DNA from 3 places in the Ensifer sp. Root558 genome. Region 1 is predicted to be linked to each of the others. Evidence: predicted binding sites of a transcription regulator. Region 1 holds the regulator's gene; each other region holds the start of a gene.

Evidence for each region. Region 1 encodes PhoB, which activates phosphate uptake and scavenging genes when phosphate is short. Its sites were predicted from a motif close to TGTCATNNANCTGTCAT; they were not measured.
Region 2: a site for PhoB is predicted at 1,745-1,761, ahead of ASD63_RS24945 (DUF1868 domain-containing protein). Genes of this name have one in related genera too.
Region 3: a site for PhoB is predicted at 8,845-8,861, ahead of ASD63_RS30640 (DUF1045 domain-containing protein). Genes of this name have one in related genera too.

Annotation. Positions count from the first base shown of each region.
Region 1 is NZ_LMGC01000012.1:455,732-466,157, forward strand. It holds gene pstA (phosphate ABC transporter permease PstA) at 1-1,232, shown strand, start outside; gene pstB (phosphate ABC transporter ATP-binding protein PstB) at 1,246-2,061, shown strand; gene phoU (phosphate signaling complex protein PhoU) at 2,112-2,825, shown strand; gene phoB (phosphate regulon transcriptional regulator PhoB) at 3,028-3,711, shown strand; gene ASD63_RS15580 (GcrA family cell cycle regulator) at 3,781-4,302, opposite strand; gene ASD63_RS15585 (aspartate aminotransferase family protein) at 4,724-5,923, shown strand; gene argF (ornithine carbamoyltransferase) at 6,028-6,945, shown strand; gene ASD63_RS15595 (Hsp33 family molecular chaperone) at 7,246-8,235, shown strand; gene apaG (Co2+/Mg2+ efflux protein ApaG) at 8,294-8,686, opposite strand; gene ASD63_RS35100 (hypothetical protein) at 8,685-8,858, shown strand; gene ASD63_RS15605 (O-succinylhomoserine sulfhydrylase) at 8,914-10,098, opposite strand; SAM riboswitch at 10,143-10,221, opposite strand; gene ASD63_RS15610 (2'-deoxycytidine 5'-triphosphate deaminase) at 10,296-10,426, shown strand, end outside.
Region 2 is NZ_LMGC01000033.1:205,663-216,088, reverse strand. It holds gene rpmF (50S ribosomal protein L32) at 1-171, opposite strand, end outside; gene ASD63_RS24950 (glutathione S-transferase family protein) at 317-964, opposite strand; gene ASD63_RS24945 (DUF1868 domain-containing protein) at 961-1,695, opposite strand; gene mtgA (monofunctional biosynthetic peptidoglycan transglycosylase) at 1,798-2,571, opposite strand; gene ASD63_RS24935 (polyprenyl synthetase family protein) at 2,717-3,631, shown strand; gene hisC (histidinol-phosphate transaminase) at 3,636-4,691, shown strand; gene ASD63_RS24925 (LysE family translocator) at 4,774-5,415, shown strand; gene ispG (flavodoxin-dependent (E)-4-hydroxy-3-methylbut-2-enyl-diphosphate synthase) at 5,444-6,697, opposite strand; gene ASD63_RS24915 (MFS transporter) at 6,861-8,045, opposite strand; gene ASD63_RS24910 (glyoxalase/bleomycin resistance/extradiol dioxygenase family protein) at 8,075-8,461, opposite strand; gene ASD63_RS24905 (DeoR/GlpR family DNA-binding transcription regulator) at 8,458-9,240, opposite strand; gene ASD63_RS24900 (amino acid ABC transporter substrate-binding protein) at 9,514-10,287, shown strand; gene ASD63_RS24895 (amino acid ABC transporter permease) at 10,394-10,426, shown strand, end outside.
Region 3 is NZ_LMGC01000036.1:244,209-254,634, reverse strand. It holds gene ASD63_RS30680 (acyl-CoA dehydrogenase) at 1-892, opposite strand, end outside; gene ASD63_RS30675 (LysR family transcriptional regulator) at 1,128-2,096, shown strand; gene ASD63_RS30670 (FAD-binding oxidoreductase) at 2,175-3,302, shown strand; gene ASD63_RS30665 (YciI family protein) at 3,696-4,079, shown strand; gene phnC (phosphonate ABC transporter ATP-binding protein) at 4,327-5,169, shown strand; gene phnD (phosphonate ABC transporter substrate-binding protein) at 5,254-6,159, shown strand; gene phnE (phosphonate ABC transporter, permease protein PhnE) at 6,329-7,291, shown strand; gene phnE (phosphonate ABC transporter, permease protein PhnE) at 7,301-8,818, shown strand; gene ASD63_RS30640 (DUF1045 domain-containing protein) at 8,946-9,653, shown strand; gene ASD63_RS30635 (alpha-D-ribose 1-methylphosphonate 5-triphosphate diphosphatase) at 9,655-10,426, shown strand, end outside.

The sequences.
Region 1 (10,426 bases):
AACGCCGGTTCCGCTTCTACGGCATGGCCGCGATCAGCACCGGTCTCTTCTTCCTGGCATTGCTGTTGTGGACCGTCTTTTCCAACGGCTACACCGCATTCCAGCAGACGACGATTACGCTGCCGATCGAATTCACCGAAAAGGTCATCGACCCCAAAGGCGAACGCGCGACCGACGGCAAGGTGCTGATGACCGCCAACTATCCGCTGTTGGTGCGCGACGCGCTCGTCAAGCAGCTCGGCATCGACGCCACCAAGCGGCCGCAGGTCAAGCAGGCGACCGACATGGTTTCCGCGAGCTCCCGCACGCTCCTGCGCGACATGGTCGCCGCGGACCCGTCGATCATCGGCAAGACGGTTCCCGTCACGCTGCTGGCCGAGGCCAACATCGACTCCGCCTTCAAGGGCCAGATCGATCTCTCGGTCGATGAGGGCAAGCGCAAGGTCAAGGACCAGCAGGTCACCTGGATGAACGAGCTGGCGAGCGCCGGCATCCTGAAGAAGAGCTTCAACACCGGCATCTTCACCTTTGGCGCCTCCAGCCGTCCCGAAGCGGCAGGCGTCGGCGTCGCGGCCCTCGGTTCGCTCTACATGATGCTGATCGTGCTGGTGCTGTCGCTTCCGATCGGCGTCGCCGCCTCGATCTACCTCGAGGAGTTTGCGCCGAAGAACCGGCTGACCGACCTGATCGAGGTCAACATCAACAACCTCGCGGCCGTTCCGTCGATCGTCTACGGCCTCCTGGGTCTCGCCGTCTTCATCAACTTCGCCGGCATGCCGCGCTCGGCAGCCGTCGTCGGTGGCTTCGTGCTGACGTTGATGACCCTGCCGACGATCATCATCGCCACCCGTGCGGCGTTGAAGGCGGTCCCGCCGTCGATCCGCTCGGCGGCCCTCGGTCTCGGTGCGTCGAAGATGCAGACCATCTTCCACCACGTGCTGCCGCTGGCGATGCCGGGCATCCTGACCGGCACCATCATCGGTCTTGCCCACGCGCTTGGTGAAACCGCGCCGCTGCTCCTGATCGGCATGGTCGCCTTCGTCGTCGATTTTCCCGGTTCGCCTATGGAACCGTCGACGGCACTGCCGGTGCAGATCTACATGTGGGCCAACGAGGCGGAACGCGCCTTCGTCGAGCGCACCTCCGGCGCAATCATCATTCTTCTCATCTTCCTGGTCGTCATGAACCTTGGAGCCATTCTGTTGCGACGTCGCTTTGAGCGCCGCTGGTAGTGAGGTAATTACTATGAACATCATGTCAGAAGCAGCAGTCGAGAAGGCTCTGGATCAGAAAATGAACACCGTGCCCTACAAGATGATCGGCAAGGATGTGTCGGTCTATTACGGCGAGAAGCGTGCGCTTTTCGACGTCAACCTCAACATCCGCGAGAACACGGTCACGGCGCTGATCGGTCCTTCGGGTTGCGGCAAGTCGACCTTCCTGCGCACGCTGAACCGCATGAACGACACGATCGAGAACTGCCGCGTCACCGGCAAGATCACGCTCGACGAGGACGACATCTACGACCCGACGATCGACGTCGTCGAACTGCGCGCCCGCGTCGGCATGGTCTTCCAGAAGCCGAACCCGTTCCCGAAGTCGATCTACGACAACGTCGCCTACGGCCCGCGGATTCACGGACTTGCCCGCACCAAGGCCGACTTTGACGAGGTGGTCGAGACCAGCCTGCAGAAGGCCGGTCTGTGGAACGAGGTAAAGGATCGTCTGCAGGAGCCCGGCACCGGCCTTTCCGGTGGTCAGCAGCAGCGTCTCTGCATCGCGCGTGCCGTCGCCGTGAGCCCGGAAGTCATCCTCATGGACGAGCCGTGCTCGGCTCTCGATCCGATCGCGACGGCCAAGGTCGAGGAACTGATCCACGAGCTGCGCACGAACTTCACGATCGTCATCGTGACCCACTCGATGCAGCAGGCCGCCCGCGTTTCGCAGCGCACCGCCATGTTCCACCTCGGCAATCTCGTCGAGGAGAACGACACCGACAAGATGTTCACCAATCCGGATGACCAGCGCACCCAGGATTACATCATGGGCCGCTTCGGCTGAGGCCGCATAAGGCTGCAACAGTAACTGCAAAGCGCCCGTAAGGATCGACGATCATGTCCATGCATATCATGTCCGCCTATGACGAAGAACTGAAGTACCTGACGCGCCGCATCTCGGAGATGGGCGGCCTCGCCGAACAGATGGTCGCCGAGTCCGTTCGCGCGCTGGTCAACTCCGATCTGGCTCTCGCACAGAAGGTGATCTCGGACGACACCGTCCTCGACGACGCCGAGCGCCAGATCGGTGAGAAGGCGATCGTCACGATCGCCAAGCGTCAGCCGGTCGCCGCCGACCTGCGTGAGATCATGGGGTCGATCCGCATCGCCTCCGATCTGGAACGCGTCGGCGACCTCGGCAAGAACACCGCCAAGCGCGTGATCGCGGTCGCCGGCTCCGGCATTCCGCGCAAGCTCGCCCGTGGCCTCGAGCATCTGGCAGAGCTCGCTCTCGTCCAGCTCAAGGAAGTGCTCGACGTCTACGCCTCGCGCTCGCCGGAAAAGGCCAACAGCATCCGCGAGCGTGACGAAGAGATCGACGCGATCTACACCTCGCTGTTCCGTGAGCTCTTGACCTACATGATGGAAGATCCGCGCAACATCACGCCCTGCACGCATCTTCTGTTCTGCGCCAAGAACATCGAGCGCATCGGCGACCACGCGACCAATATCGCTGAGACGATCTATTACATGGCGACGGGTGCTCAGCCGGAAGGCGAGCGTCCGAAGGATGACACCACGTCGACGCTGGGCTCGGTCAACGACTGAGCGCCAAGCGCGCCGTAAGCATGCATGCCCTTTGAAATCTGATCCGGTCGCGGCTTCGGTCGCGGCCCCGAATTCCTGTATCTGAAGCATGCGGTTTTCGCCCCGCCTTTGAAAACGGCGGATGTGCTCCAGATTTAGAGTGTCTGAGCGCCGGCCGGGCCGATGAGCCCAAAGGCCGCCCGCGGTAAGGAGACGTTACCTGATGTTGCCAAAAATCGCCGTAGTCGAAGACGAAGAGGCGCTGAGCGTTCTGCTGCGTTACAATCTGGAAGCCGAGGGCTTCGACGTCGATACGATCCTGCGGGGCGACGAGGCGGAGATCCGGCTTCAGGAGCGGCTGCCCGACCTGCTTATCCTCGACTGGATGCTGCCCGGTGTTTCCGGCATTGAACTTTGCCGTCGGCTGCGCCAGCGTCCGGAGACCGAACGTCTGCCGATCATCATGCTGACGGCGCGAGGCGAGGAAAGCGAGCGCGTCCGGGGTCTGGCGACGGGTGCCGACGACTACGTGGTCAAGCCCTTCTCGACGCCGGAGCTGATGGCGCGCGTCAAGGCGATGCTGCGCCGGGCAAAGCCCGAGGTGCTCTCGACGCTGCTTCGCTGCGGCGACATCGAACTCGACCGCGAGACCCACCGCGTTCATCGCCGCAGCCGCGAAGTGCGCCTCGGCCCGACCGAGTTCCGTCTTCTGGAGTTCCTCATGTCCTCGCCGGGCCGCGTCTTCTCTCGCTCGCAGCTTCTGGATGGCGTCTGGGGGCATGACATCTATGTCGACGAGCGCACCGTCGACGTGCATGTCGGTCGTCTGCGCAAGGCTCTGAACTTCTCGAACATGCCCGACGTCATCCGCACCGTTCGCGGCGCCGGCTATTCGCTCGAAAGCTGAGCGGTCTGAAAGTCGCCAACAAAAAAAGGGGCCGATCGGCCCCTTCCTTTATCAATGCGGTCCAGCTTCTTAGCGAGCCCTGCGGCGCTCCCCCGACGGCTGGTAGGCCAGCCGAGCATGGAAGGTGCAGTAAGGCGAGGCTTCCGGGGAATCGTTGCCGCAGAAGTGAAACTCTTCCTTCAGCGGGTCGCCGATCGGCCACTTGCAGGTGCGCTCGGTGAGCTGGGTCAGCTCGAGGCGGCGCGACATCGGCACGACAACGTCGGTGCGGGTGCTGAAATCCTGCTCGGCAACGAGATCGACTTCGATTTCTTCCTTGAGAACGACAGCGCCGGCCGCGCGTGCAACCGGGCGGGTCGAAACGCGCGAAGCGTAGTTCGGTGCGCGCGGTGCCGAAGTCGGGCGCTTCGGACGGGCTGCCGTCGTGGTGCTGCCGCCGGCCTTGGCGCGACCTGGCAGGCTCAGGCGGTGAACCTTGCCGATGACAGCGTTACGGCTGACGCCGCCGAGCTGTGCCGCGATCTGGCTTGCGCTCAGGCCCTCGGACCAAAGCTTCTTCAGTTTCTCCACCCGCTCGTCAGTCCAGTTCATTTCTGCACTCTCCGTTCTCAGCGTTGGGGATGGCAGAATCCCTCACCGCACCCCGGCTAAACCCCGGGGTTGCAAACGCGATAACTCTTTTGGTGACTAGGTCCGCCGCATGCGTCTAGTAATTGAATGTTAACGTACTGACCGCTGGACTCTGTGGCAAGAGTCCCGGGAATCAGGCCGAATCGATTTCGTAGTTTTCCCCAACTTGCTCGGCCAGCGTTGCATTTTTGCAAGCCCTCCCGGACGATTTTTCTGCTGCCAGGAATCGACCCTTGATGTTGCGCTGCAAGGCTTGGTTTTGTTGACATTGCAGCGCGAAATGGGAATAGTGCCTGCGCCGCCGAAAGGCGGCATTTTTGATTTTTATCGGCCCGCGTGAGGCGCGGGATCGATGTCGATCTGGAGTGAAGGAGAGCCTCGCATGACTGCAACCACGCCGCTTTATGATACCTACATGCGCGCGCCGTTGCGTTTCGAGCGAGGAGAGGGCGCCTGGCTGATCGCCGAAGACGGCACGCGTTATCTCGATTTCGGTGCCGGCGTTGCCGTGAACTCGCTCGGCCACGCGCACCCGCACCTGGTCGAAGCGCTGAAGGCGCAGGCCGACAAGGTCTGGCACCTGTCCAACCTTTATGAAATTGCGGGCCAGGAAAGCCTCGGCCGCCGGCTGACGGCGGTGACCTTTGCCGACAAGGTCTTCTTCACCAATTCGGGCGCGGAAGCGCTGGAATGCGCCATCAAGACGGCACGGCGTTACCACTTCTCCAAGGGCCACCCGGAGAAGTTCCACGTCATCACCTTCGAAGGCGCCTTCCACGGCCGCACGATCGCGACGATCGCCGCCGGTGGTCAGCAGAAATACATCGAAGGTTTCGGGCCGAAGGCGCCGGGCTTCTACCAGGTTCCGTTCGGCGACATCGCCGCGGTCAAGAATGCGATCACCGAGGAAACCGCAGCGATCCTGATCGAGCCGATCCAGGGCGAGGGCGGCATCCGTCCGGCGACCAAGGAATTCATGCAGGAACTGCGCGCGCTCTGCGACGAGTTCGGCCTGCTTTTGATCCTCGACGAGGTCCAGACCGGCGTCGGCCGTACCGGCAAGCTGTTTGCCCATGAATGGGCGGATATCCGTCCGGATATCATGGCGGTCGCCAAGGGTATCGGCGGTGGCTTCCCGTTCGGCGCCTGCCTCGCGACTGAGGAAGCCGCATCTGGTATGGTGGCGGGCACGCATGGCTCCACATATGGCGGCAACCCGCTGGCCATGGCCGTCGGCAACGCCGTGCTCGACGTCGTTCTGGCCGACGGATTCCTGACGCATGTGCGCGATGTCGCGCTGGTCTTCCGCCAGGGCCTTGCGTCGCTCAAGGACCGCTTCCCTGATGTCATCGAGGACATCCGCGGTGACGGTTTGATGCTGGGCATCAAGGTGAAGGGCCCTTCGGCCGATCTGCTGAAGGAAATCCGCGCCGAAAAGCTCCTGGCCGTGCCGGCGGGCGAAAATGTGCTGCGTCTGCTGCCGCCGCTGACCGTGACGGCGGAAGAGGCGCGCGAGGGGCTCGCACGTATCGAACGCGCCGCCGAGGCGGTTCGCAAGGCAAGCGGCAACGCCGCGGCCTGAAGGTAGCGACCCAGGGACGACTAAGGCGTTAGAATGACCTTCGTGCGGGCACGTCGATAGCGTGCCGCACCAGGGACCGATTTTTCAGACAGGAACCGAGTACGATGGCAGGCACCAGACATTTTCTCGATCTTTCGGCCATGACGGCCGCCGACCTCCGGACGATCATCGACGATGCGCGCGTCCGAAAGGCGGCGACCAAGGCCGGAACTGCCGAGAAGCCGCTCGCCGGCAAGATGCTGGCGATGATCTTCGAAAAGCCCTCCACCCGCACCCGCGTTTCCTTCGATGTCGGCATGCGCCAGCTCGGCGGCGAAACCCTGTTTCTGTCAGGCACCGAAATGCAGCTCGGCCGCGCCGAGACGATCGGCGACACGGCCAAGGTGCTCTCGCGTTACGTCGACGCCATCATGATCCGCACCACCGACCATCGCCGCCTTCTGGAACTGGCCGAGCATGCGACGGTCCCGGTCATCAACGGCCTGACCGACGATACGCACCCCTGCCAGATCATGGCCGATATCCTGACCTTCGAGGAGCATCGCGGTCCGGTAAAGGGCAAGACGATTGCCTGGACCGGCGACGGCAATAACGTGCTGCATTCGCTGATCGAAGGTTCTGCCCGCTTCGGATACCGCATGAACATGGCCGTGCCGCTCGGGTCCGAGCCGCAGGACAAGTTCCTGAACTGGGCGCGCAACAATGGCGGCGAGGTCCTTTTGTGTCATGACGCCGAACAGGCCGTCGCCGACGCCAATTGCGTCGTGACCGACACCTGGATCTCGATGAACCAGGAACATCGCGCCCGCGGGCACAACGTCTTCCAGCCCTACCAGGTCAATGAAGCGCTGATGAAGCGTGCGGCCTCCGATGCGCTGTTCATGCACTGCCTGCCGGCGCACCGCGGCGAAGAGGTCACCGACGAGGTCATCGACGGCCCGCAGTCGGTGGTCTTCGACGAGGCGGAAAACCGGCTGCACGCACAGAAGTCGGTCATTGCCTGGTGCATGGGGCTCGTCTGAGCCGGCTGCCCGGTCGCGCGCGACGGCGGCGAAGAGGCTTCCGTGCGCTCCGCCGAGCGTGCGCCATATAGGGCGTGTTCACCGCACTTGACATTGTCCACGTGCGACACGATTTAGGCGGCATACGGGCGCTCCTGAAAGTAGTGAGCGCGCAACCGTCGAGGTGGTGCGTTGCTATGGCGGCGGCACATACCTGGTGGACAATCCGTTTATCGCGGGATCAACTGAGACAGCGAGCACGTTGCGCGGGGATAGCAATATCTCTGGTGCAGCTTGGTGGCTGAAGGCAAGGAGCAAGACATGACTGACATGACGCCAGGGCTTGGTGAGTTCGACTTTGCCGGTGACGATCACGTCGTGCCTTTCCAGGTGGAAGGCCTCGACGTGCGCGGCCGCGCCGTGCAGCTCGGCCCCATGCTGGACGCAATCCTCGAGCGCCACAACTATCCGCTTCCGGTCGCGCGCCTGGTTGCTGAAACCGTCGTACTCACCGTGTTGCTCGGGACCTCGCTGAAGTTTGAAGGCAAGCTGATCGTCCAGACCCAGGGCGATGGCCCTGTCGATCTGGTGGTCGCTGATTTCTCGACGCCGGATCGCGTGCGCGCCTATGCCCGCTACGATCAGGAAGCGCTTGCCGCTGCCGAAAAGGACGGCCGGACCCTTTCGCACGAGCTGCTCGGAAAGGGCGTGCTCGCCTTCACCATCGACCAGGGCGCCCATACCCAGCGTTACCAGGGGATCGTTGCGCTCGACGGAGCGACGCTGGAAGAAATCGCCGGCGTCTATTTCCGACAGTCGGAGCAGATCCCGACCAAGGTGCGCCTTGGCGTGGCCGAGCTTCTCGATCGCGACGAAAACGGCAAGCCGCGCCATCGCTGGCGCGCCGGCGGCATGGTCGCCCAGTTCCTGCCGGAAGCGCCGGAACGCATGCGCCAGCCCGACCTTTCCGGCGGTGATGGCGATGATGGTGAAAGCGCGTTCGGGGACGACGATCTCTGGGCCGAAGCCAAGGTGATGGTCGAAACGATCGACATGGACGAGTTGACCGATCCGATGGTCGGAACCGAGCGGTTGCTCTATCGCCTGTTCCACGAGCGCGGCGTCCGCGTCTACGAACCGCAGGCGGTCTACGACCGTTGCAGCTGCTCGCGCGAGAAGCTGCAGTCGGTGTTGTCCAATCTGAGCACGGACGACCTCGAAAGCACCATCGACGATGGCGAAGTCAAGGTGACCTGCGAGTTCTGCTCGACGACCTATCGCTTCGAAGCAAGCGAGGTGCGCCCGCAGTAGCGGGCGCTTCCGGTCGACTGGCCGCGATTAAGAGCGACGCTAGTCCGAAGGACGCGCTTCAGTTCAGGGTGCGCACGAGCCCGGGTGAATCGAGCGAGAAGGCGGGGATGGCAACGTTGAAGGTCTCTCCGCCTTCCGATTCCATGCTGTAGTGGCCGAACATGACGCCTGAGGGCGTATCCAGAGGGCATCCGGACGAATACTCATAGGTATCGCCGGGATTGAGCAGCGGCTGCTCGCCGATGACGCCCGGACCGCTGACCTCGTCGACTTGCCCGTTCTCATCGGTAATGTGCCAGTAGCGCGTCATCAACCGCACGGATGCGTCCGAGTGGTTTGAGATGACGATGCGATAGCCCCAGACATAGCGGCCGTCATCGGGATCCGACTGCTCTTCGAGATAGTACGGCTCCACCGTAACTTCTATGTCGCGGGTCAAAGCGCGATACATGGGCATCACCTTGCTTCAGGTCTTTCAGGGTATTCTACAGCAAGATGGTTTCGTCAAGAATAACGGCAAGATTGTGCGATCCCATGATGGGACGGATGGCCGTGCTGACGCGATCGAGCGGGTGAAACGTGCCTGGCACCTTGGCGCCGCGCCGCCGGAAACCATCTCGTGACGGCCGGCAAGGGGCGTCGGCCGCCGTTGATCACGGCGGCCGTGTCTTCGTAAAATCAGGCCTTCACGGCCTTCAGCGCGCGGGCGAAATCTTCCACCACATCGTCGCTGTCCTCGATGCCGGCCGAGAAGCGCACGGTTCCGGCGGAAATGCCGAGCTCTTCGCGGGCCTCGTCGGTCAGGTTCTTGTGCGTGGTCGTTCCCGGATGGGTGATCAGGCTCTTGCTGTCGCCGAGGTTGTTGGAGATGCGCACGATCTCCAGCGCATTCTGCAGCGCGAAGGCTGCATCCTTGCCGCCCTTCAGTTCGAAGGCGACGAGCGTCGATCCGCCGGTCATCTGCTTGGCGATGATGTCGGCCTGCGGATGATCCTTGCGGCCAGGATAGATGACCTTGGCGACCTGCGGCTGTTCTGCCAGGAAGTCGGCCACGCGGCGGGCCGTTTCCGTCTGCTGACGCACGCGTAGCGGCAGCGTCTCGATGCCCTTCAGCAGCGTCCAGGCGTTGAACGGCGACATCGCCGGGCCGGTGTGGCGGAAGTAGTCGTGCAGGTGCTCGTTGATCCATTCCTTGTCGGAAAGCACGACACCGCCGAGGCAACGGCCCTGACCGTCGATATGCTTGGTGGCGGAATAGACGACGATATGGGCGCCGAGTTCCAGCGGCTTCTGGAAGAGCGGCGTCGCAAAGACGTTGTCGACGACGACCTTGGCGCCGATCTGGTTGGCGAGCTTGGCAACGCCGGCAATGTCGATGACTTCGAGCGTCGGGTTGGTCGGGCTTTCGAGGAAGAAGACCTTGGTGTTCTTCTGGATCGCCTTTTCCCAGTTGGCGAGGTCGCGTCCGTCGACCAGCGTGCACTCGATGCCGTATTTCGGCGCCAGCGTCTCGACCACCCAGCGGCAGGAGCCGAAGAGGGCGCGGGCGGCGACGATGTGGTCGCCGGCCTTCAGCTGGCAGAGAATGGCGGCGGTGACGGCAGCCATGCCCGATGCCGTGGCGCGCGCATCCTCGGCGCCTTCCAGCATGCACATGCGCTTTTCAAACATGTCGTTGGTCGGGCTACCGTAGCGGGCGTAGATGAAGCCTTCGGTCTCGCCCTTGAAACGAGCTTCCGCAGCTTCCGACGTCTCGTAGACAAAGCCCTGGGTAAGGAAGATCGCCTCGGAGGTCTCTCCGTGCTGGGAACGGGTGGTCCCGCCATGGACCAGTTGCGTTGCGGGGCGCCAGTTTTTGCTCATGTGACGGTCACTTTCAAAAACAAAAAAACCGGCCGCGTGAAGGGCCGGTTTGACACCCGGCCTTTTTAGCTACTTGTTTAACGTGGCTGCAAGCCGACCGGCCAAATCACCACGGGATAAAGCTTCAATACTGCCAGGGTACGCTTGCGTCAATTCCCGGAGTTTGGTTTTGTCTCGCAACTGAAAAGAGGACTGCAATGGGCCGCGACACTGGGATTTTGGCCGATCGCGCGATCGCCGCGCTGTTAGAATCGGGACGCCTCAAAAGCGAGAAGCCGCTGGATGACGATCAGATCCAGCCGGCAAGCCTCGACCTGCGCCTAGGCTC
Region 2 (10,426 bases), on a different contig from region 1:
CGGGGTCAGAACCTGACGGCCACGGTACATGCCGGTCTTCAGGTCGATGTGGTGCGGGCGACGCAGTTCGCCGGAGTTCTTGTCTTCGACGTAGGTCGGGGTCTTCAGAGCGTCAGCCGAACGGCGCATGCCACGCTTGGACGGGCTCGTTTTTCTTTTAGGTACAGCCATTTCATTCTCCACTTATCGGGCAAACACTGTTCAGCAGCCGAAATGGCCGTGTAAAACAGATGTTAATCACGGAAATTTGGCGCGCTTATACATGGACAACTGCCGTTTGACCAGTCCCCACGGGCAATTTTTCGACTCGACCTTTTCAGACCTCGTCTTCGGCGACGACCCACGGCTCTGCGCGGGCGGCCTCCTCCCATTTCAGGAACGCCGGATGTGCCTTCACGCGGTTCATGTAGCCGAGCGTTTCTCGATCCGCAACGAGATCGTAGACGTCGAAGCGGTTAACCACAGGCGCGTACATCGCATCGGCCGCGCTGAAGGACCCGAAGAGGAACGGGCCACCGGAACGCGCAAGCGCCTCCGTCCAGATCTGCTCGATACGTGCCACGTCCGCGCGGACGTCCGCGCCAACGTCCAGCGCCTGCTTTGGCCGACGGATGTTCATCGGGCAGGCACCACGCAGAGCGCGAAAACCGGACAGCATCTCCATCGAATAGCTGCGCGCCCGGGCGCGCGCCTGAGGGTCGGCCGGCCACAGCCCGGCGTCGGGAAAGAGTTCGGCGACATATTCGATGATCGCCAGCGATTCCCAGATAAGCAGGTCCCCGTGGCGCAGCAGCGGCACCTTTCCGGTCGGCGAGATCGCCCGGATCTCCGGATTGCCGGCGGCGAAATCGAACGGAATGACCACGTCCGAGAAATCGATGCCGACTGCCGTCATCGCGATCCATGGCCGCATCGACCAGGACGAATAGTTCTTGTTGCCGACATAGAGTGTAAGTCCGGTCATTTCTGTTCCTTGATTGCTGGTCTCTCCGAGAAAACGATCAGTTCCTCGAAATGGTTCATGTCCTCGAACGAGCAGAAGGCCGGCGGATCGAGCGCGATCACCGGCGCCTGCTCGCGCAGAAAAGCGAGCTGCTCGTCCAGCATCGCCTGCCAGCGCGGCAGCGCCGCATCGTCGAGCCAGTCGACGGGGTAGGCATAGGTGATGTGGAATTGGTAGTCGTCATGATCCGGATGTCGATAGCCGAAGGCTTCCGCGAAAGCGTCGCGCCAGGCCTTGAGACAGGCGCGGTCGGCGGCACCGTCGCCTTCGAGTGCAAGGCCCGTCGGCGTGATCCCGGTCACGCGGGCGCGGAACTGCTCCAGCGGCGCAAAATGCGCAAGCCGTTCGCGGTAGTACGCCGTCATCACCTCGATCGGCGTATCGAGCGGCATGCCAGCCGGCCAGTAAGGGAGCTTCCGGCGGTGTTCGATGATGCCCTGGAAGATCGTCATGTGCAGGCTGGACGGTTGGGTAAAGGCGAACTGCCGCGCCTCGGGCATCGCCATCAACCGGTCGCGCACCGCAAGCACGGCGGCCTCGGACGGCGATCCGGCGGCAACGTGAGACACGACCGTGTTGCCCGGTTCCAGCAGGAAGAGGCCTTGGGTGTTGTAGCGCGTGCCGAGATGTCTCGGCGGGGCATCGTTGGCGCTGCGGCCAAGGGCGAGAAGCGAGGGGGAAATCAGGGTCATGGAGCAATCGGGCCTTTCGAAGGGAGAGAGGCCCAGATGGCAGAACTCTACAACGCGAGCATGACATCGCCCGACGAGCCCATCCAATGAAAAGGTCTGATCCTAATTATAAAGGCAGGTGATGTAACCGCCGGAGCGGCTGGCGCGGCGCTCGATCAGGTTCGCCAGACGCTTGAGACCGCGGCCTGGTTTTCCGGCGTTGCGCTCCTTCGGATTGGGCAGCGACACCGCAAGCAGCGCCGCCTGCCGGCGCGAGAGCTTCGACGCTGAAACCCCGAAATGATGGCGGGCGGCCGCCTCGATACCATAGATCCCGTCGCCCCATTCGGCGATATTCAGATAGATCTCCATCATCCGCCGCTTGCTCCACACGAAGTCGGCGGCGACCGCCAGCGGCAGTTCCATGCCCTTGCGCAGGAAGGAACGACCGTTCCAGAGATAGAGGTTCTTGACCGTCTGCATCGGAATGGTGCTCGCGCCGCGGGTGGATTCCCCTTCGAGCGCATCCTCGACCACGCCCCGCATCTGGCCCCAGTCGACGCCGTCATGGGCGCAAAACTGCCCGTCCTCCGACATCATCACCGACTGCACGAGAACCGGGGCGATATCATCGAACTCGACCCATTGCCGATCGTAGCCGCGCAGCAGCACGAGATCGCGCAGCATGAGCGTCGAGACGGGATGGATGAACTCCACCAGGTAGAGAACGATCAGCGCGTAGGGAAGGACGAGAAAGCCCAGGACAGCCAGGACGATCTGGCGGCGACGCGTGCGCAACGTCCGGCGAAGCGAAGACCAGCGACTGGAAGGCAATTCGCCCTCCTCGCGCGCTTCCGGAACGACGTTCGCGGCCTGACTGTTCACCTCGCTGTCCATCCGCTTCTCTTAGTGCATGCGCAGGCAGAGTTGAACGGGCTTTCTGGCAAAAGGCAAGGCGCGGAGAAGGCTGTCCCAGGGAAAGCGCGCGGCTGCGACACGAATCCCCGTTGAAAGCCCTCTTCGCCCATGTCAAAGAGCGCGCATGAGCCAGGACACATCGCCTTTTACCCGTCGCCTCGCCACCAATGCCCGCACCGTCGAGGGTCTGCTGGAACGTCTGCTCGGCCAGACGACGGAAGCCGACGAAATCGCCCGGCCGGCAAACCTGCTCGCGGCCATGCGCCACGGCGTGCTGAACGGGGGCAAGCGTCTGCGCCCCTTCCTGGTGATCGAATGCGCCGATCTGCTCGGCGGCAATCGCGATGCGGCCTTGCGCGTCGGCGCGGCACTCGAATGCGTGCATTGCTATTCGCTGGTCCATGACGACCTGCCGGCGATGGACGACGACGACATGCGCCGCGGCCAGCCGACCGTGCACAGGGCCTTCGATGAGGCGACGGCGATTCTTGCCGGCGACAGCCTGCTGACCTTTGCCTTCGATATCATCGCAGCACCCGAGACAGCGCTTTCGGATGCGCAGAAGGTGGAACTGATCCTGGCGCTCGGACGCGCCGCCGGCCACGGCGGCATGGCCGGCGGACAAGCGCTCGACCTGGCCGCGGAAAAGTCGCCACCGGACGAGGCCGGGATCGTCACGCTGCAGGCGATGAAGACAGGTGCCCTGATCCGCTTTGCCTGCGAGGCTGGCGCCATCGTCGCCGGCGCCGCGAAGGAGGACCGCGCGCGGCTTCGCGCCTTCGGCGAAAAGATCGGCCTTGCCTTCCAGCTTGCCGACGACCTGCTCGACCTTACCGCGGATGCTGAGACCATGGGCAAGGCAACCGGCAAGGACGCCGCCCGTGGCAAGGGCACGCTGGTCGCGCTCAACGGCCAGACCTGGGCGGAAGACCGGCTGGAGCAACTGGTCGCCGAAGCAGAAGCGCTGCTTGCGCCCTATGGAGTGCGCTCGGCCATTCTCGTCGAAGCCGCCCGTTTCATCGCCAATCGCAGGAGCTAGATCCATGAGCAAATACTGGTCGCCGATCGTCTCCAAGCTGAAGCCCTACGTGCCTGGCGAACAGCCGCGCATCGCCAACCTGGTGAAGCTCAACACCAACGAATGCCCCTACGGTCCGTCTGAGAAGGTGCTCGACGCGATCGCCGCGGCAGCGAGCAGCGATCTTCGCCTTTATCCGGACCCGCTGGCGCTGAAGCTGCGCCAGGCCATCGCCGTACGCTATGGCGTGACCGCCGAAGAAGTCTTCGTCGGCAACGGCTCGGACGAGGTGCTGGCGCACATCTTCGCCGGCTTGCTGAAGCACGACGCGCCGCTGCTCTATCCGGATATCTCCTACAGCTTCTATTCGACCTATGCGCGGCTCTTCGAGATCGACACGGTCGAGATCCCGCTCAGCGATCGCTTCGAGATCGATCTCGCCGACTACGACCGGCCCTGCGGCGCGATCATCCTGCCGAACCCGAATGCCCCGACCGGCATCGCTTTGCCGCTCGCCGACATCGAGCGGCTGGTCGCAAGCCATCCGGACCAGCCCGTCGTCATCGACGAGGCCTATGTCGATTTCGGCGGCCAGTCGGCCGCAGAACTGGTTTCGAAATACGAGAACCTCTTGGTCGTCCAGACCTTCTCCAAGTCGCGCGCACTTGCGGGCTTGCGCGTCGGCTTCGCCATTGGCCAGCGCCCGCTGATCGAGGCGCTGGAGCGGGTGAAGGACAGCTTCAACTCCTATCCGCTCGGCCGTCCGGCCCAGGCCGGCGCCATCGCCGCGATCGAGGATGAAGCCTGGTTCGAGGACACTCGCGCCAAGATCATCGCGTCGCGCGACCGGCTCACGGCCGAACTGACAGCGCGCGGCTTCGAGGTGCTGCCTTCGTCGGCAAACTTCGTTTTCGCACGGCATCCCGGCCATAGAGGAGAAACGCTGATGAAGGCGCTCCGCGAGCGCGCCGTGCTGGTGCGCCATTTCGCCAAGCCGCGCATCTCCGATTTCCTGCGCATCACCATCGGCACCGATGCCGAATGCGCGCGCCTGATCGAGGCGCTAGACGAGATCCTCTAAGTTGTCTCGGTGACATTTTCGCCGTTTCAAACAAGCGATGGACTGATCTAGCCTCCGGCGACCGAGCCGGAGCTTGTCTTACATGTTCGACCTGACGCCCTATCTGCCGCAGCTTCTCATTGCCTGGACCGCCTATCTGATCGCGACCGCATCGCCGGGGCCGGCGATCCTGGCGATCATCACCACCTCGGTCAGCCAGGGACGAAAGGCGGGCCTGGCGCTTGCCCTTGGCGTTCTGACGGGAAGTTACACCTGGGCAATGCTGACGGCCTCCGGTCTCTCGGCGCTGATCCGCGCCTATGGCCACGCGATCATCGTCTTGAAGATCGCCGGCGCCTGCTATCTCTTCTGGCTCGCCTATAACGCGCTACGCGCTGCCATGCGCAGCGACAAGAGCGCGATCGTGCCGACGGCAAAGGTGCAGACCTCGCTGAAGCGGCTCTATCTCAAGGGGCTCGGCATCCACCTGACGAACCCCAAGGCGATCTTCTCCTGGATCATGCTGGTGTCACTCGGCATGCCCGCGGGCGCGCCGGTCGGCGTTACCGCCACTTTTATCGGCGGCTGCATGGTCTTGGGTCTGATGACCTTCTGCGGCTTTGCGATCGTCTTCTCGCTCACGCCGGTACACCGCGCCTATCTGAAGTCCAGGCGGCTGATCGAAAGCCTGATGGCCGGTTTCTTCGCCTTTGCCGGCTTCAAGCTGCTGACATCACGGCTCTGAGGCCACAGCGTAGACAAAGCGCGGCTGCTTACTCAGCGGCCGCCTGACCGCGGCCGTAGCGCTTCTCGATATAATCGGAAACCAGCGTCTCGAAGTCGCCGGCAATGTTGGGGCCGCGCAGCGTCATTGCCTTCTCCCCGTCGATGAATACGGGGGCGGCCGGCATTTCGCCGGTGCCGGGCAAAGAGATGCCGATGTCGGCATGTTTGCTTTCGCCCGGGCCGTTGACGATGCAGCCCATGACCGCGACCTTCAGGCCCTCGACGCCGGGATACTTCTCGCGCCAGACCGGCATGTTGCGGCGGATGTCGTCCTGGATCTTCTGGGCGAGTTCCTGGAACACCGTGGACGTGGTGCGTCCGCAGCCGGGACAGGCGGCAACAACAGGGATGAACTGACGGAAACCCATGACCTGCAGCAATTCCTGCGCCACCTGCACCTCGCGGGTGCGGTCGCCGCCGGGCTCAGGCGTCAGCGAAATGCGGATCGTATCGCCGATGCCCTGCTGCATGAGGATGCCGAGCGAAGCGGACGAGGCGACGATGCCCTTCGTGCCCATGCCGGCCTCGGTGAGGCCGAGATGCAGTGCGTGGTCCGAGCGGGCCGACAACATGGCATAGACGGCGATCAGGTCCTGAACGCCGGAAACCTTGGCCGAAAGGATGATGCGGTTGCGCGGCAGACCGATCTCTTCGGCGAGTTCCGCCGAGAGCAGCGCCGACTGCACGATCGTCTCGCGCGTCACCTCTTGCGCCGTCAGCGGAAAACCGTTCGCCTTGTTCTCGTCCATCAGCCGCGTCAGCAGTTCCTGGTCGAGCGAACCCCAGTTGACACCGATGCGCACCGGCTTGTCGTAGCGGATCGCCATCTCGACGATCTCGGCGAACTGCTTGTCCTTCTTGTCCTTGAACCCGACATTGCCCGGATTGATGCGATACTTCGCAAGCGCCTCGGCGCAGGCCGGATGATCGGCAAGCAGCTTGTGGCCGATATAGTGGAAGTCGCCGACGAGCGGCACGTCAAGACCAAGGCGCTCGAGCCGCTCGCGGATCTTCGGCACCGCCGCCGCACTCTCGTCGCGGTCGACGGTGATGCGCACCAGTTCCGAACCGGCCTTGTGCAGCGCGGCCACCTGGGCCACGGTCCCATCGATATCGGCCGTATCGGTGTTGGTCATCGACTGGACCACGACCGGTGCGCCGCCCCCGACGATGACGCCGCCGACATCGACGGCGACGGAGGCGCGGCGGGGCTGCGGATCGAAATCGAAGGCGGAAGACATGAAGGCCTCTTCGTGGGTCACTGAGCCGGGCGAGGATGCGGGCAGAACCCGCATGGACTTTCCTCAACTCGCCCTGGCCATTTGCCCATCAGGTGGATGAGGAAAGCCTGATTGTCAACGGCGACATCATGCCCTGACGGCGATTTGATGGCGCCGTTCCGTCTCAGTGCCCCTTAGCGTGATCCGCATGGATCGCATGGTGCGACAAGAGAAGCACGACGATGAAGAGCAGCGGCACCGAGGCGAAGATGATGGCAAAGCCCGTATGCTCGGCAACGAAGCCGATCAGCGACGGTGCGAACAGCATGCCGGAATAGCCCATGAAGGTCGCGACCGAGAGCCCGATGCCCGGCTGCAGGCCCGGCATGTTGCCGGCGGCCGAGAACGCGATCGGCACCATGTTGGAGATGCCGATGCCGGCGATCGCAAAACCGAGGATGGCGATATAGGCATTGGGCGCCGTGCCCGCGACGATCATGCCGACGAGTGCCGTGACGGTGCAGATGCGGAGCGTCCGTTTGGCGCCGAAGCGATCCCGCACGAAATCGCCGGCAAAACGCATGGTCGCCATGGTGGCGGAGAAGGCGGCAAAGCCGAAGCCGGAAAGCTCAACGGAGGCGCCAAGCTCGTTGCGCAGATAAAGCGCACCCCAGTCGAGCACTGTGCCCTCAGGCACCATCGAGAACAGCGCCATGATGCCGATCAGCCAGGGGAGCGGCGTCATCGGCAGGCGCAGCTTTTCCTTGGCTGCGCCTGGATGCGGCTTGTCAGCCAGGATCATCGGCCAAGCGGCGACGATCAGTACCAGGCAGATCGCAGTGACGACAAGGACATGCGGCAGCACACCGAAGCGGGCCATGAGGAAACCGCCGATACCGGCACCGATCAGGCCGCCGAGGCTCCAATAGGCATGGCAGGACGACATGATCGCACGGCGCATGGATTTCTCGACCTCGACCGCATTGGCGTTCATCGCGACGTCCATCGCGCCGGCAAAACCGCCAAGCAGGAACATGGCGACAGCCGCCGTCCAGACATCGGGGACAAGCGTCAGAAGCAGAAGCAACGGCGACAGGATGATGGCGGTGACCTTGACCACCTTCTGCGACCCCACACGGGCGATGTAGCCGCCGGCAATCGGCATGAGCACCAGCGAGCCAATACCGAACATCAGGATCAACAGGCCGAGCACGCTTTCGCTGATGCCGAGCCGGTCCTTGAATTCCGGGATCTTCGGCGCCCAACTGCCGATGACGAAGCCGTTCAATAGGAAGAGCAGCGAAACCGCCAGCCGGTTGCGGGTCATGTAGCCCTGGCGGACGGTCGCGGAAGGAGAACGTTGGTCCATGGTCTTGCCTCTGTGCCGGGTCGCCCGGCTCAAATTGTGATTTCGATCAGATTTCCATCGGGGTCGCGAACAACAGCCTCATAGAAGCCATCGCCGGTCCATCGCGGTTTTGCGACCAGAATGCCCTTAGCCTCGGCGCGCGCGGCCATCGCCTCGACCGCCTGCTCGCTGCCGAGCGACAGCGCCACATGGGCAAGGCCGGTACGTTCTTCAGCCGGATCGGCCGGCCCAACCCAGGGGCCTTCCATGATCTCGAATGCCGGCCCGTCGCCAAGCGTCAGGAACCGCGAGCGAAAGCCCGGCCGCCGTCGGCTTTCATAGATCTCGCCGACTTCGGCGCCGAAGAAGGACGACCAGAAGCTGGCAATCGCCTCGAGGTCCCGCGTCCAGAGCGCCACATGCGTGATCGTCGTCATTCCGTCTCTCCCGCCATCAGGACCTCTGCCCTTGTCGCCTCGAAGGCCGACCGATGCTCGGCCGACGCATCCGCCTCGAGCAGCAGCGTCACCTTGTCATTGATATCGACAACCCCGTGCGCGGCGGCCGTACCGAGCTTGTCGCTGGTGACGGCGACAACCAGGCGCCGGCTGCGCAGCGCAATGAGCCGTTTGAATTCCGCATCCTCGAAATAGATCGCCGTCAGGCCCGCAGCGGCATCGGCGCCGCAGGTGCCAAGGAAGCAGAGATCGGGCCGCAGCAGTTCCGCGTCGCGCTGCGCCCGCGCACTGATCGCCGCACCGACGGCACGGTTGAGCGGGCCGCCGAGCAGGATCAGATCGACGCCCGGCTTCTCCATGAGCGCGACGGCAATCAGCGGTGTGTTGGTGACGACGGTGACCGGCAGCTCCGGCTCGATCAGTTGCGCGATCGCAAGATTGGTCGAGCCGGCATCGAGGAACACGGTCATATCAGGCTTGATCAGGCCGACCGCCGTGCGCGCCAGCGCCGCCTTGCGTTCCGGCGCCATCGCCACCCGTTCTCGCAATGTGCTGTGGGCCGCCGGCGCGACCGGAAGTGCGCCACCATAGACGCGCTCGCACAGTCCTGCCGCCGCCATTTCCCGGAGATCGCGGCGGATCGTGTCTTCGGAAACGCTGAGCTCGGCCGCAAGATCAGCAGCCAGCACCCGGCCATTGGCCTTCAACCGCTCCTGGATCAGCGTCTTTCGCTCACGAAGAAGGAGTTCCCCTGACATTTTCACCAACCGTGCATAAACGTGCATGAATCGCCATAAATGCGCATAGCAACTTTTGAAACCGTTTTCAAGCCGGCGCGGCGCCCAAATCGGAGGGGCGCGCGAATTTCGACAAACCGTGGCTTTTGCGCGCAATCGGGGTCAATTCGAGGAAAATTCTTCATCAAAACGCTCAGGAATTGGTGTTTTATACGCTCAGATCGCCGATTTTTTATGCGATTGTCCGCTCAATCCGGACGACGGGCCGGGCAAGAAAGAAGATGGAAAATCACGATGAAACTCCTCCCCACGCTGTTTGCCGCCGCTCTGATGCAGGTTGCCGCACTTGGCTCCGCTGAAGCCGGCGAGAACCTCGATGCGATCAAATCTGCCGGTGTCCTGAAGATCGGCACCGAGGGCACCTATGCCCCGTTCACCTATCACGACGCCTCCGGCGCGCTCGTCGGCTTCGACGTGGAGATCGGCCACGCCGTCGCCGAGAAGCTCGGCGTCAAGGCTGAATTCCTCGAAGGCAAGTGGGACGGCCTGATCGCCGGCCTCGACGCCAACCGCTACGACACGGTCATCAACCAGGTCGGCATCACCGAGGAGCGCAAGAAGAAGTACGACTTCTCCGAACCCTATATCGCCTCCAAGGCTGTGCTGATCGTCAAGTCGGACAACGAAGAGATCAAGGGCTTTGCCGATCTCAAGGGCAAGAAGTCGGCCCAGTCGCTGACCAGCAACTTCGGCAAGCTCGCAACCGCGTCCGGCGCCGAACTCGTCGGCACCGACGGCTTCGACCAGTCGATCCAGCTCGTCTTGACCGGCCGTGCCGACGCGACGATCAACGACAGCCTCTCCTTCCTCGACTTCAAGAAGAAGAAGCCCGACGCCCCGGTCAAGATCGCCGCTGAGCAGGCCGATGCCGACTTCTCCGGCATCATCATCCGCAAGGGCGAGCCGGAGCTTCTCGAGGCGATCAACAAGGCGCTCGTCGACATCAAGGCCGACGGCACCTACGACAAGATCTCGCAGAAGTACTTCGGCGCCGACGTCTCGAAGTAACCCGATCACTGGGCCCTCGGCCGGTTTCTCAGCCGGCCATTCTCGGCTATGAAAAGCGATCCGTTCCGGACCCCGGGGCGGATCGCGCTTTTTGAAAGGCTCGCCCTTGACCACCTGGCTCCCACTGATGCTGGAATCC
Region 3 (10,426 bases), on a different contig from region 1:
CGGCAAGCTTCTTCTGGAAGAGCTGCGTCTGCGCCAGCGGCCGGTTGAACTGCTTGCGATCGAGACCGTACTGACGCGCCGCATGCCAGCAGAACTCGGCAGCGCCGAGCGCACCCCAGGAGATACCGTAGCGGGCACGGTTGAGGCAGCCGAACGGGCCCTTGAGACCCTCGACGTTCGGCAGCAGCGCTTCTTCGCCGACCTCGACACTGTCCATGACGATTTCGCCGGTGATCGACGCCCGCAGCGACAGCTTGCCGGCGATCTTCGGGGCGGACAGACCCTTCATGCCCTTTTCGAGCACGAAACCGCGGATGGCGCCTCCGTGCGCTTCCGACTTTGCCCAGACAACGAAGACATCGGCGATCGGTGCGTTAGAGATCCACATCTTCGAGCCGACGAGGCGGTAGCCGCTCTCGGTCTTGATCGCGCGCGTCTTCATGCCGGCCGGGTCAGAACCGGCGTCCGGCTCGGTCAGGCCGAAGCAGCCGATCCACTCGCCGCTGATGAGCTTCGGCAGGTACTTCTGCTTCTGCTCCTCAGAACCATAGGCATAGATCGGATAGATCACCAGCGACGACTGCACGCTCATCATCGAGCGGTAGCCCGAATCGACGCGCTCGACTTCGCGAGCAACGAGGCCGTAGGCGACGTAGGAAGCGCCGACGCCGCCATAGGTTTCGGAAACGGTGACGCCGAGCAGACCGAGCTCGCCCATCTCGCGGAAGATCTCCGGATCGGTCGATTCTTCGCGGTAGGCGTCGATGACGCGCGGCTGCAGCCGGTCCTGCGCATAGGCCCGCGCGGTGTCGCGGATCATACGCTCGTCCTCGGTCAACTGATCGTCGAGGAGGAACGGATCATCCCATTGAAATTGCGTCTTGCCGGCCATGTTTCTCTCCCATCGGATTATTCGGCTCACGTTATCGCAAGGGGTGCATGCCGTTTCAAACGAAATTGAGGCACCGCCTCATGCGTCCGGGGAATGGCCCCTCCCTCGCCATCGAGCAGCCCATGTTGCAAATTCGCTGGAATATGACGACAAGAACGGACGTCCTTCGCTCCGCTTCCCTCCTTGCAGAACAAAGGGCCAGTTCAACGCCAGAGATCAGAAGCAAGCCACGACCATGGCCAATGACCGCCTCGAACGCTTCGCCCACAATCTCGACTGGAATCTGCTGCGCACCTTCGTCGTGCTCGTCGAGGAAGGCAGCATCACGGCCGCCGCCAACCGGTTGCTCCTGCAACAGCCGGCCGTCAGCATGGCGTTGAAGCGGTTGGAGCAAACCGTCGGCCAGAAACTCATCGACCGGCGTCCCGGGCGTTTCAACCTGACCGACGCCGGTGCGCGCCTGCATGCGCAGTGCCGCGATATCTTCGCAGCCGTCATCCGCCTGCCGAATGTTCTTGAAACCGCCGGCGAGGAGATCACCGGCCATCTCAACATCCACTCGGTCAGCCACGCGCATAATCCCGCCTGGGACCGCAAGCTCGAAAGCTTCTTTCGCCTGCACCCCAAGGTCACGCTGTCGGTCACGGTCGCAACTACCGTGGATGTGTTGAGCGCCGTCGAGCGCAATGTTGCGACCATGGGCCTATGCGACGGCAACATTCCTGACTGGCTGAACAGGCGGTTTCACGTGCGCGAGCGCTATGCGCTCTATTGCGGCAGAAGCCATCCGCTTTTCGGGGTCGAAGGTGTCGACTTCAACGACCTCAGGGGCAATCCCTATATCGCTTTCATCGCCGACGTTTTGGGCGGCCAGCACATGAACTCGGTAACCGCCGTGCGCGCGATCGGGTCTTTTGGCCAGCAGGTCCGCGCCGTCTCCTGCAATGTCGAGGAGGTGATGCGGCTGATCGCCTCCAATGTCGGCATCGGCATGCTGCCGGATCACTTGGCATCGCCAGCCGTCGCGGCGGGCCAACTGTGGCAGCTGCCGCCCTATAGCGATCTGCCCAGCACCGATGTCTTCCGCATCTCCAATCCGAATGCGATCCTCAATCCGGCAGAGGCCGCATTTCTTGCCCATGTGGCCGATACGGAGCCGCTGGACCACTGCCTCGACGATCGGGCCGACCATCATCAGGATTGATAGCCACCTTTCCAGTTATAAATTTGAACACAGATGACGCCTTGCCTATGGTCCGGCCGACAACTAACGGAGGCGGACATGCAAGACTACGACGTGGCGATCATTGGCGGTGGAATCGCCGGCCTGTCGCTTGCCTATTTCCTGGCACCGCATCGCTCCGTCGTGGTGATCGAGCGGGAAGAAGGGCTCGGCTACCACAGCACCGGCCGCTCGGCGGCAGAGTTCGTGCTGCGCTATAACGCGCCGGAGGTCTGTGCGCTGGCGGCGATATCCAAGGGCTTTTTCGATAATCCACCTGAGGGCTTCTCCGAAGTGGCGCTGCTCAAGCAGCGCGGTGGCGTCATGATCGCCAATGCCGAGAAAGTTGCCCGGTTCGAAGAGGTGTTTGCCGCGGAGAGCCGTGCCAACGCCGAAATTGAACGGCTGACCGTCGACGAGGCGATCGCGCGTGTGCCGATCCTGCGCCGCGACTATGTGGCTGCGGCCTATTACGATCCGCAATTCTGGGACATCGAAGTCGAGAACCTGCTGCAGGGTTACGTCCGGGGCGCGCGTCGCCATGGCGCGGTAATTATCGAGCGCTCGGACGTGCTGGCGCCGCGCCGGAACGGCGACCGCTGGGTGCTGGCGACGAGTGCCGGCGAAGTCAGTGCAAAGACGATCGTCAATGCTGCCGGCGGCTGGGCCGATCCCGTCGCACAATCGTTCGGCGTCGCCCCCATCGGCATCGTGCCGCATCGCCGCACCGCAATCACCGTCGACCTGCCCGAAGGCATCGACGCGCTGACGCTGCCCGAAATCAACGAGATCGATGAAGACTTCTACATGAAGCCCGAAGGCGGGCGGCTGCTTTCCTCGCCCGCCGACGCAACGCCGTGCGATCCGACCGACGTCCAGCCGGAGGAGATCGACGTCGCCTGGGCTGCGCACTACGTCGAGGAGGCAACGACCGTGCCGGTGCGCCGTATCTTCAAGAGTTGGGCCGGCATGCGCAGCTTCTCGCCGGACAAGCTTCCAGTGATCGGCTTTGCCCGCGAGCGTTCGGACTTCTTCTGGCTCGCCGGCCAGGGCGGCTACGGCATCCTCACCTCACCGGCGCTCGGCGCATTCGCCGCAAGCCTCCTCGTCGGTGCACCAGCGCCCGAGGCCTTCGAAGCGATCGGCCTCGATGCCGTAAAGTTCAGCCCGGCTCGATTGGAACGCTAGCCCGAGCAGAGTTGGCCGCAGGCGAGGAAGGCCACGCCCAGCACGATACTGCGGGCCGCGCCGGGGTCGAAATACGACTGTGACGAGGTCTTCGGCAATGCCGCGATCGATGAAGGCCTTCGCGCGCTCAGCCGAAGATATCTACCCGGGCGCGAAGTTGCCCGCTCGCTCGCGCGCGGCCCCGTCTGGAGGGCCCGCGACGCAGCAGCCCGCGGCGAGATCAAGCGCCGTTCTCGGATTGCCAGGCAGGCCTGTCGCTGGGCTGCGGCGGCCTGGGGCTGATCCGCTGAACACGCGCCCCACTCCGGTGGCACGCTCGGTGACGCCGTCCGCACGACGAGGCGTTGATGCGGCCGGCAAAACCTGACACGAATACGCGCGGGAGGACGGTTCATGTATTACGCAATCTTGGCCTACCATACAGCAGGCGTCGTCGAATCCTGGACCGAGGAGGAGGACGCAGCGCTGATGTCCGACCTGCTTGAAGTTCATGACCGGTTCGTCCAGCAGAAGGCCTTTGGCCCGGCCGCACGGCTCGGGCCTACCGAAGGTGCTGTGACGCTGAGGGGCAAGGGCGAAGGCATTGTCACCGATGGCCCCTTCGCCGAAACCAAGGAGCAATTGCTCGGCCTCTACGTCGTCGACTTCCCGGCCATCGACGCGGCAGTTGACGCCGCGCGCGAATTGCGCCGCTCCAATCCGACCGCGATCTACGAGATCCGGCCGATTGCGCTCTATATTCCCGGCGCGACGCTGGACCCCGGTCCACAGAGCTAGCAACTGCGCCGGTCCTGCGCCGCGACGGCGGCTCCGACCACAGATATCCGCTCGATGTTGATGCGCGCCCCTTGAAGTTGACGGGAGCGCAGGCGCCTGCGCGCAGCCATTCAAATTTTGTTAACCAAACATGCGGGGCTGTGAACTGTAACAGAACTTACAACAAACTGACATTCCGGCTTCATGAAGCGCCGATATGGCAGGGTCATACCGATGACCGGTCTCCCCGGAAGAGGACCTGCTAGACATGTTTCAGTTGAAGAATGTAACCCGCCAGTTCGGCAAGAAGACAGCCGTGAGTTCGGTTACCTTCGACATCCCCCAGGGCCAGATGGTCGGCGTGATCGGCCGCTCGGGCGCCGGCAAGTCGACGCTTCTGCGTATGATCAACCGCCTCGTCGATCTGTCATCCGGCTCGATCGTCTTCGACGGCACGGAAGTTTCGTCGCTGCGCGGTGCTGCCCTTCGCACCTGGCAGCGCGACTGCGCGATGATCTTCCAGCAGTTCAACCTGGTGCCGCGCCTCGACGTGCTCACCAACGTGCTGCTCGGGCGTCTCAACCACCGCTCGACCGTTTTGAGCATCCTCAACATGTTTACCCGTGAAGAACGCATCATGGCGATCGGCGCACTTGAGCGCCTCGGCATCGAGCAGACCGCGCTCCAGCCGGCCGGCACGCTTTCCGGCGGCCAGCAGCAGCGCGTCGCGATCGCCCGCGCGCTGATGCAGCAGCCGAAGGTTCTGCTTGCCGACGAGCCGATCGCCTCGCTCGACCCGCTGAACGCCAAGATCGTCATGGATGCGCTGCGCGATATCAACGAGCGCGATGGCATCACGGTGATCACCAACCTCCACACGCTCGATACCGCCCGCAACTATTGCGAACGCATCATCGGCATGGCGCATGGCCGCGTCGTCTTCGACGGCCAACCCAAGGATCTGACCGCGGCAGCGGTTGCCGAGATCTACGGCGCCGACACAGGCATCGAGGAATCGATGACCTCCACCAGCATCAACATCCCGGCGGCAGTACCGCAGGAAGAAACGGCATCGGCCGGCCTCAAGCCGCTGGCACTGGCCGGCATCTGACGCCCGCCATGATCGAAAGCCCGCGTCAAGGGCACCTCTTTGAAACCCAATAGGATCCGGCCAAGCCGGACACGGGAGAACCTTATGCTGAAGAAAGCTCTTCTGGGCGCCGTAGCGCTCCTCGCCCTCGTCGGCCACGCCCAGGCTGAAGACCTGAAGGAATTCCGCATCGGCATCCTCGGCGGCGAAAACGAAGCCGACCGCCTGCGCAACTTCCAGTGCCTGGTCGACAAGCTGCCGGCCGCCATTGGCGTCGAGAAGGTCTCGCTGTTCCCGGCCGCCGACTATGACGGCGTCATCCAGGGCCTGCTCGGCGGCACGCTCGACTACGCCGAACTCGGCGCTTCCGGCTACGCCAAGATCTACCTCGCCAAGGCTGACGCCGTCGAGCCGATCCTGACGACCGTTCAGACCGACGGTTCGACCGGCTACCACTCGATCATGGTTGCCCGCAAGGATTCCGGCATCACCAAGATCGAAGACCTGAAGGGCAAGAAGCTCGGCTTTGCCGACCCGGACTCGACCTCGGGCTACCTCGTCCCGCTCGTCACGCTCCCGGAAGCGATCGGCGCCCCGGTCAAGGAATTCTTCGGTGAAACCGGCTTCGGCGGCGGTCACGAAAACCTCGTTCTCGAAGTCGTCAAGGGCACCTTCGATGCCGGCACGACCTTCGGCTCGGGCGTCGGCGAATTCAAGGACGGCTACACCTCGGGCAACCTGAAGAAGATGGTCGACAAGGGCATCCTCGACATGAACGACCTGGTCGAGCTCTGGAAGTCGCCGCTGATCCCGAACGGCCCGATCGTCGTGCGCAACACGATGAACGACGACATGAAGGCGAAGTTCAAGCAGTTCATGCTGGACCTGCCGAAGACCGACGCGGCCTGCTTCTCGGCCATCCAGGGCGGTGACTTCACCGGCTACACCGAAGTCAACGCCGACTTCTACAAGCCGATCATCGACGCCCGCAAGGCGACGATCGGCGGCTGATAGACCCGCACCACTCGGGAACGCTGGCCGCCCAAACGGCCAGCGTTTCACTGTTTGAAGGGGTGCTTTCGCATCCTTCGCCGCATTGTTTTCACGCATTTCCGGGGCGGAAAACCGCTTCGCACTTTACCTGGAAATGCTCAAGAGGCCGGCGAAAGCCGGAACGGTCATGGCAACTTCCCTGCTCCCGCGACATCTGAGCGACAACGGCGCCGTCATCGAGCGTCACTGGCAGGAACTCAGTTCCCGCCGCCGGCTCTATTCCTGGCTTGGCTTCGGCGTTCTCCTCCTGGCGCTATCGGGCTCGCTCTGGTTCGCCAACGATTCCAATGCCGGCAAGTTCTTCGACCGTTTGCCGCATTTCTTCGATTTCGTCGGCGATCTCGCGCCGCGCGACGGGCTAGAAATTTTCCGCGCCATGTTCGACCTGCCCTCGCCCTATGACGATGGCAGCTTCAAGTACAACTACCCCGAGGGCCGGCTGTACCTGACCGAAAGCTTCTACATCCCCGAATACGTGCACAAGATGCTGGAGACCGTGAACATCGCGATCTTCTCGACGGTGATCGGTACGGCCCTCGGTTTCGTGCTCTGCTTCCTTGCCGCGCGCAACCTGATGCCCAATCCATGGATCCGCGGCATCGTTCGCCGCATCATGGAGGTGCTCCGGGCCTTTCCGGAGGTGGTGATAGCCGGCTTCTTCCTCGCGATCCTCTCGCTCGGCCCCATTCCGGCGATCGCCGCTGTCTCGATCCACACGATCGGCGCGCTCGGCAAGCTCTTTTATGAAGTGGTCGAAAACGCCGACATGAAGCCGGACGAGGGCCTGCGGGCTGCCGGCGGCAACTGGATCGAGCGCGTCTGGTTTGGCATGGTGCCGCAGGTGCTGCCCAATTTCACCAGCTATTTCCTGCTGCGCCTCGAGATCAACGTGCGCGCCTCGACGATCATCGGCGCCGTCGGTGGCGGCGGCATCGGCGAATTGCTGCGCCTTTCGATCGGCCAGGGACACCAGGCCAAGACCCTTGCAATCGTCCTCCTGCTGTTTGCGACCATTTTTGCCGTCGACCAGTTTTCCGCCTGGCTTCGCCGCCGCCTCGTTGGCGAGCAGGCCTTCCAGCTTGCCCAGTAGGTGCGTACCATGACCACGACCACACGATTGAACCCGATGGAAATGGACGCGATCGCGAGCCGCCATCCCGACCTCCTCAAATCCTCGACCTCCAGCCGCGTGCGCACCGCAGCCATCGCCGGCGGCGTCGTCGCCTACCTCATCTTCAGCTGGTGGTTCTTCTCGATCGGCCACGTGCTCGGCAATGCCAACTGGGGCATCGCTGGCACCTACCTCGCCGACTGGGTTTCCTATGAGGTACGCCCGGAAATCCACGTCGCCCCCGACCGGACGATGCGTCTCAACTATCAGCGCAATTCGCCGCTCGGGCCCAATCCCAATCCGGATTGGGTGGAGCTCGACAGGCAGACGGTGACGCGCCAGGTCGAGATACCGGCCTCCACCGCGCAGGCGGTCAAGCCGAAGGCAAGCTCGTCGTTCAGCTTCATGGCGCCCGGCTCCGCGCTCGGTGGCACAGCCGCCGCCGAAACGCAGAACCGTGTCGAAACCCGGACGGAAGACGTGCTGACGCGCGTCGTCGTAACCTACGACCGCTCGACCAGGATCGAGATCGCCGATGGTCTGGTGAAGGCTACCCACGGCGGCGACACGTTTGTGATGACCGTCGACGGCGCCGACACGGTGAGGCCGCAGGGCCAACTGCCCGCCTGGGCGACACAGAAGCGGCCAGGCGAAAAGATCGTGCTTGCCTTTGGCGCCACCGGGTGGGCCGAAGTGGAAGGCGACGAGGTTTCCGTCCGCAACCGCTTCTTCGGTTGGGCGAACTTCCTGTTCGACACCAACTCGCCCTTCTTCGGCAAAAGCTATGGCGAGGTCGTCGCGCTCATCACATCCGGCGAACAGATCGACCCGACGCGTTCGAACCTTTCGCTCGCCTGGAACAACATCCTCTATAACGCCGAATGGCAGCATCTGGACGTCTGGACGAAGCTGTTGCAGACGGTTGTCATGGCTTTCGTCGGCACGCTCATTGCGTCGCTGATCGCCTTCCCGCTCTGCTTCCTTGCCGCCAGAAACATCACGCCGAGCTTCCTGACCAACCAGGTGGTCAAGCGCTTCTTCGACTTCCTGCGGTCGGTGGACATGTTCATCTGGGCACTGTTCTTCACCCGCGCCTTCGGCCCCGGACCGCTTGCCGGCATCTCCGCGATCTTCTTCACCGACACCGGTACGCTCGGCAAACTCTATTCCGAGGCGCTGGAAAACATCGATGACAAGCAGCGCGAGGGCGTGAAGTCGGTCGGAGCGACGCCGCTTGCCGTGCAGCGCTTCGGCGTGCTTCCGCAGGTGCTGCCGGTTTTTGCCAGCCAGGCGCTCTACTTCTGGGAATCGAACACTCGCTCGGCGACGATCATCGGCGCCGTCGGCGCCGGCGGTATCGGCCTCAAACTCTGGGAAGCGATGCGTACCAATTCCGATTGGGAAAATGTCGCCTATATGGTGCTTCTGATCTTGCTGGTTGTCTTTATTTTCGACAGCATCTCGAACGCGTGCCGTTCGCGCCTGATGGGCAGCAAGGCACATTGACGACAGCCAAGCATTTGCGTGTCCGCCATCATGATGTTGTCATGGAAATCGGCTAGCTGCGCATCGCATCCCGCAAACAATCGACCCGCCGCCCTGGCGGGCCGGTCGCTACAAGAAAGTGAAGACCGTGCGTTATGCCATCTATTTCGCGCCGCCGGCGGACGACCGGCTGTCGCAGGTCGCGTCCCGTTGGCTGGGGCGCGACGCCTTTACCGGTGAGGACCTCACGCTTCCGACGATCGCCGGGATTGACGAAGAGACGCAACGCACATTGACGGCTGACCCGCGGCGCTACGGTTTCCACGGTACGCTGAAGGCTCCCTTCGAGCTTGCCGAAGGCCGGGACGAAGACGAGCTCCTAAGTATTTTCGAGTGCTTTGCCGCCGACCTCGACCCGTTCGAGATCCCCGAAATCGTGCTGCACCAGTTGGGCCCGTTCTTCGCACTCGTGCCGTCCGCGCCTTGCGTCGACCTGCTGGATTTGGCCGAAGACGCCGTTCACCGCTTCGACCCGTTCCGCGCGCCGCTGTCGGACGCCGACTTTGCCCGCCGCAAGCCAAACAGCCTGCCTGAGCGCCAGAGGCGCTACCTCAAAGAATGGGGCTATCCCTATGTTTTCGAAGAGTTCCAGTTCCACCTGACCTTGACTGGCCCGGTGCCCACGGAAACCAGCGGCGTGATGCGTACCGCGCTCGAAACCACCTTTGCCGAGCATATCGGCAAGCCACTTCACGTCACGTCAGTCGCGCTCTTCGTCGAACCGGAGCGCGGCGCACCCTTTACTGTCCGCTCCCTGCTGCCGCTCGGCAGCGACACCCAACGAAAGATCGCATGAGATGAGCAAAGAACAGGTTTTGACCAACGCCCGCATCGTCCTCGAGGATAGTATCCTCGACGGTTCGGTGCTGATCCGCGACGGCAAGATTGCCGACATTTCCGAGGGCACGGTTGCCAGCGGCGAGGACTTTGAAGGCGACTATCTGATCCCCGGCCTCATCGAGTTGCACACCGACCACCTCGAAGCCCACTACTCGCCGCGCCCGGGCGTGCGCTGGCTGAAGATCGCGGCAATCCAGGCCCATGACGCACAGGTGGTCACCTCCGGCATCACCACGGTCTTCGACTGCCTGCGTCTCGGCTCCGACGAGGATGGCGGCTTCCAGAAGGGCGAGATGCGCAGCATGGCCGACGCGCTGGCCCAGGCCAAGGAAGAGGGTCGCCTTCGCGCCGATCACCTGATCCACCTGCGCTGCGAAGTTTCAACGTCCGACGTGCTCGATCACTACGAGGACTTCCAGAACGATCCGCAGGTCAAGCTCGTCTCGCTGATGGACCATGCGCCGGGCCAGCGCCAGTTCCAGACGATGGACCAGTACACGCTCTACTACAAAGCCAAGCGCGGCTTCTCGGACGAAGAATTCGCGCGCTTCGTCGAGCGGCAGCAGGCGTTGTCGGCCAAGTATGCCGGTCCGCACCGCACCGCGCTCGCCGAGGCCTGTGCGGCCCGCGGCATCACGATCGCCAGCCATGACGACGCGACCGTCGACCACGTCGAGGAATCGATCGGCTTCGGCATCAAGCTTGCGGAGTTCCCGACGAGCTTCGAGG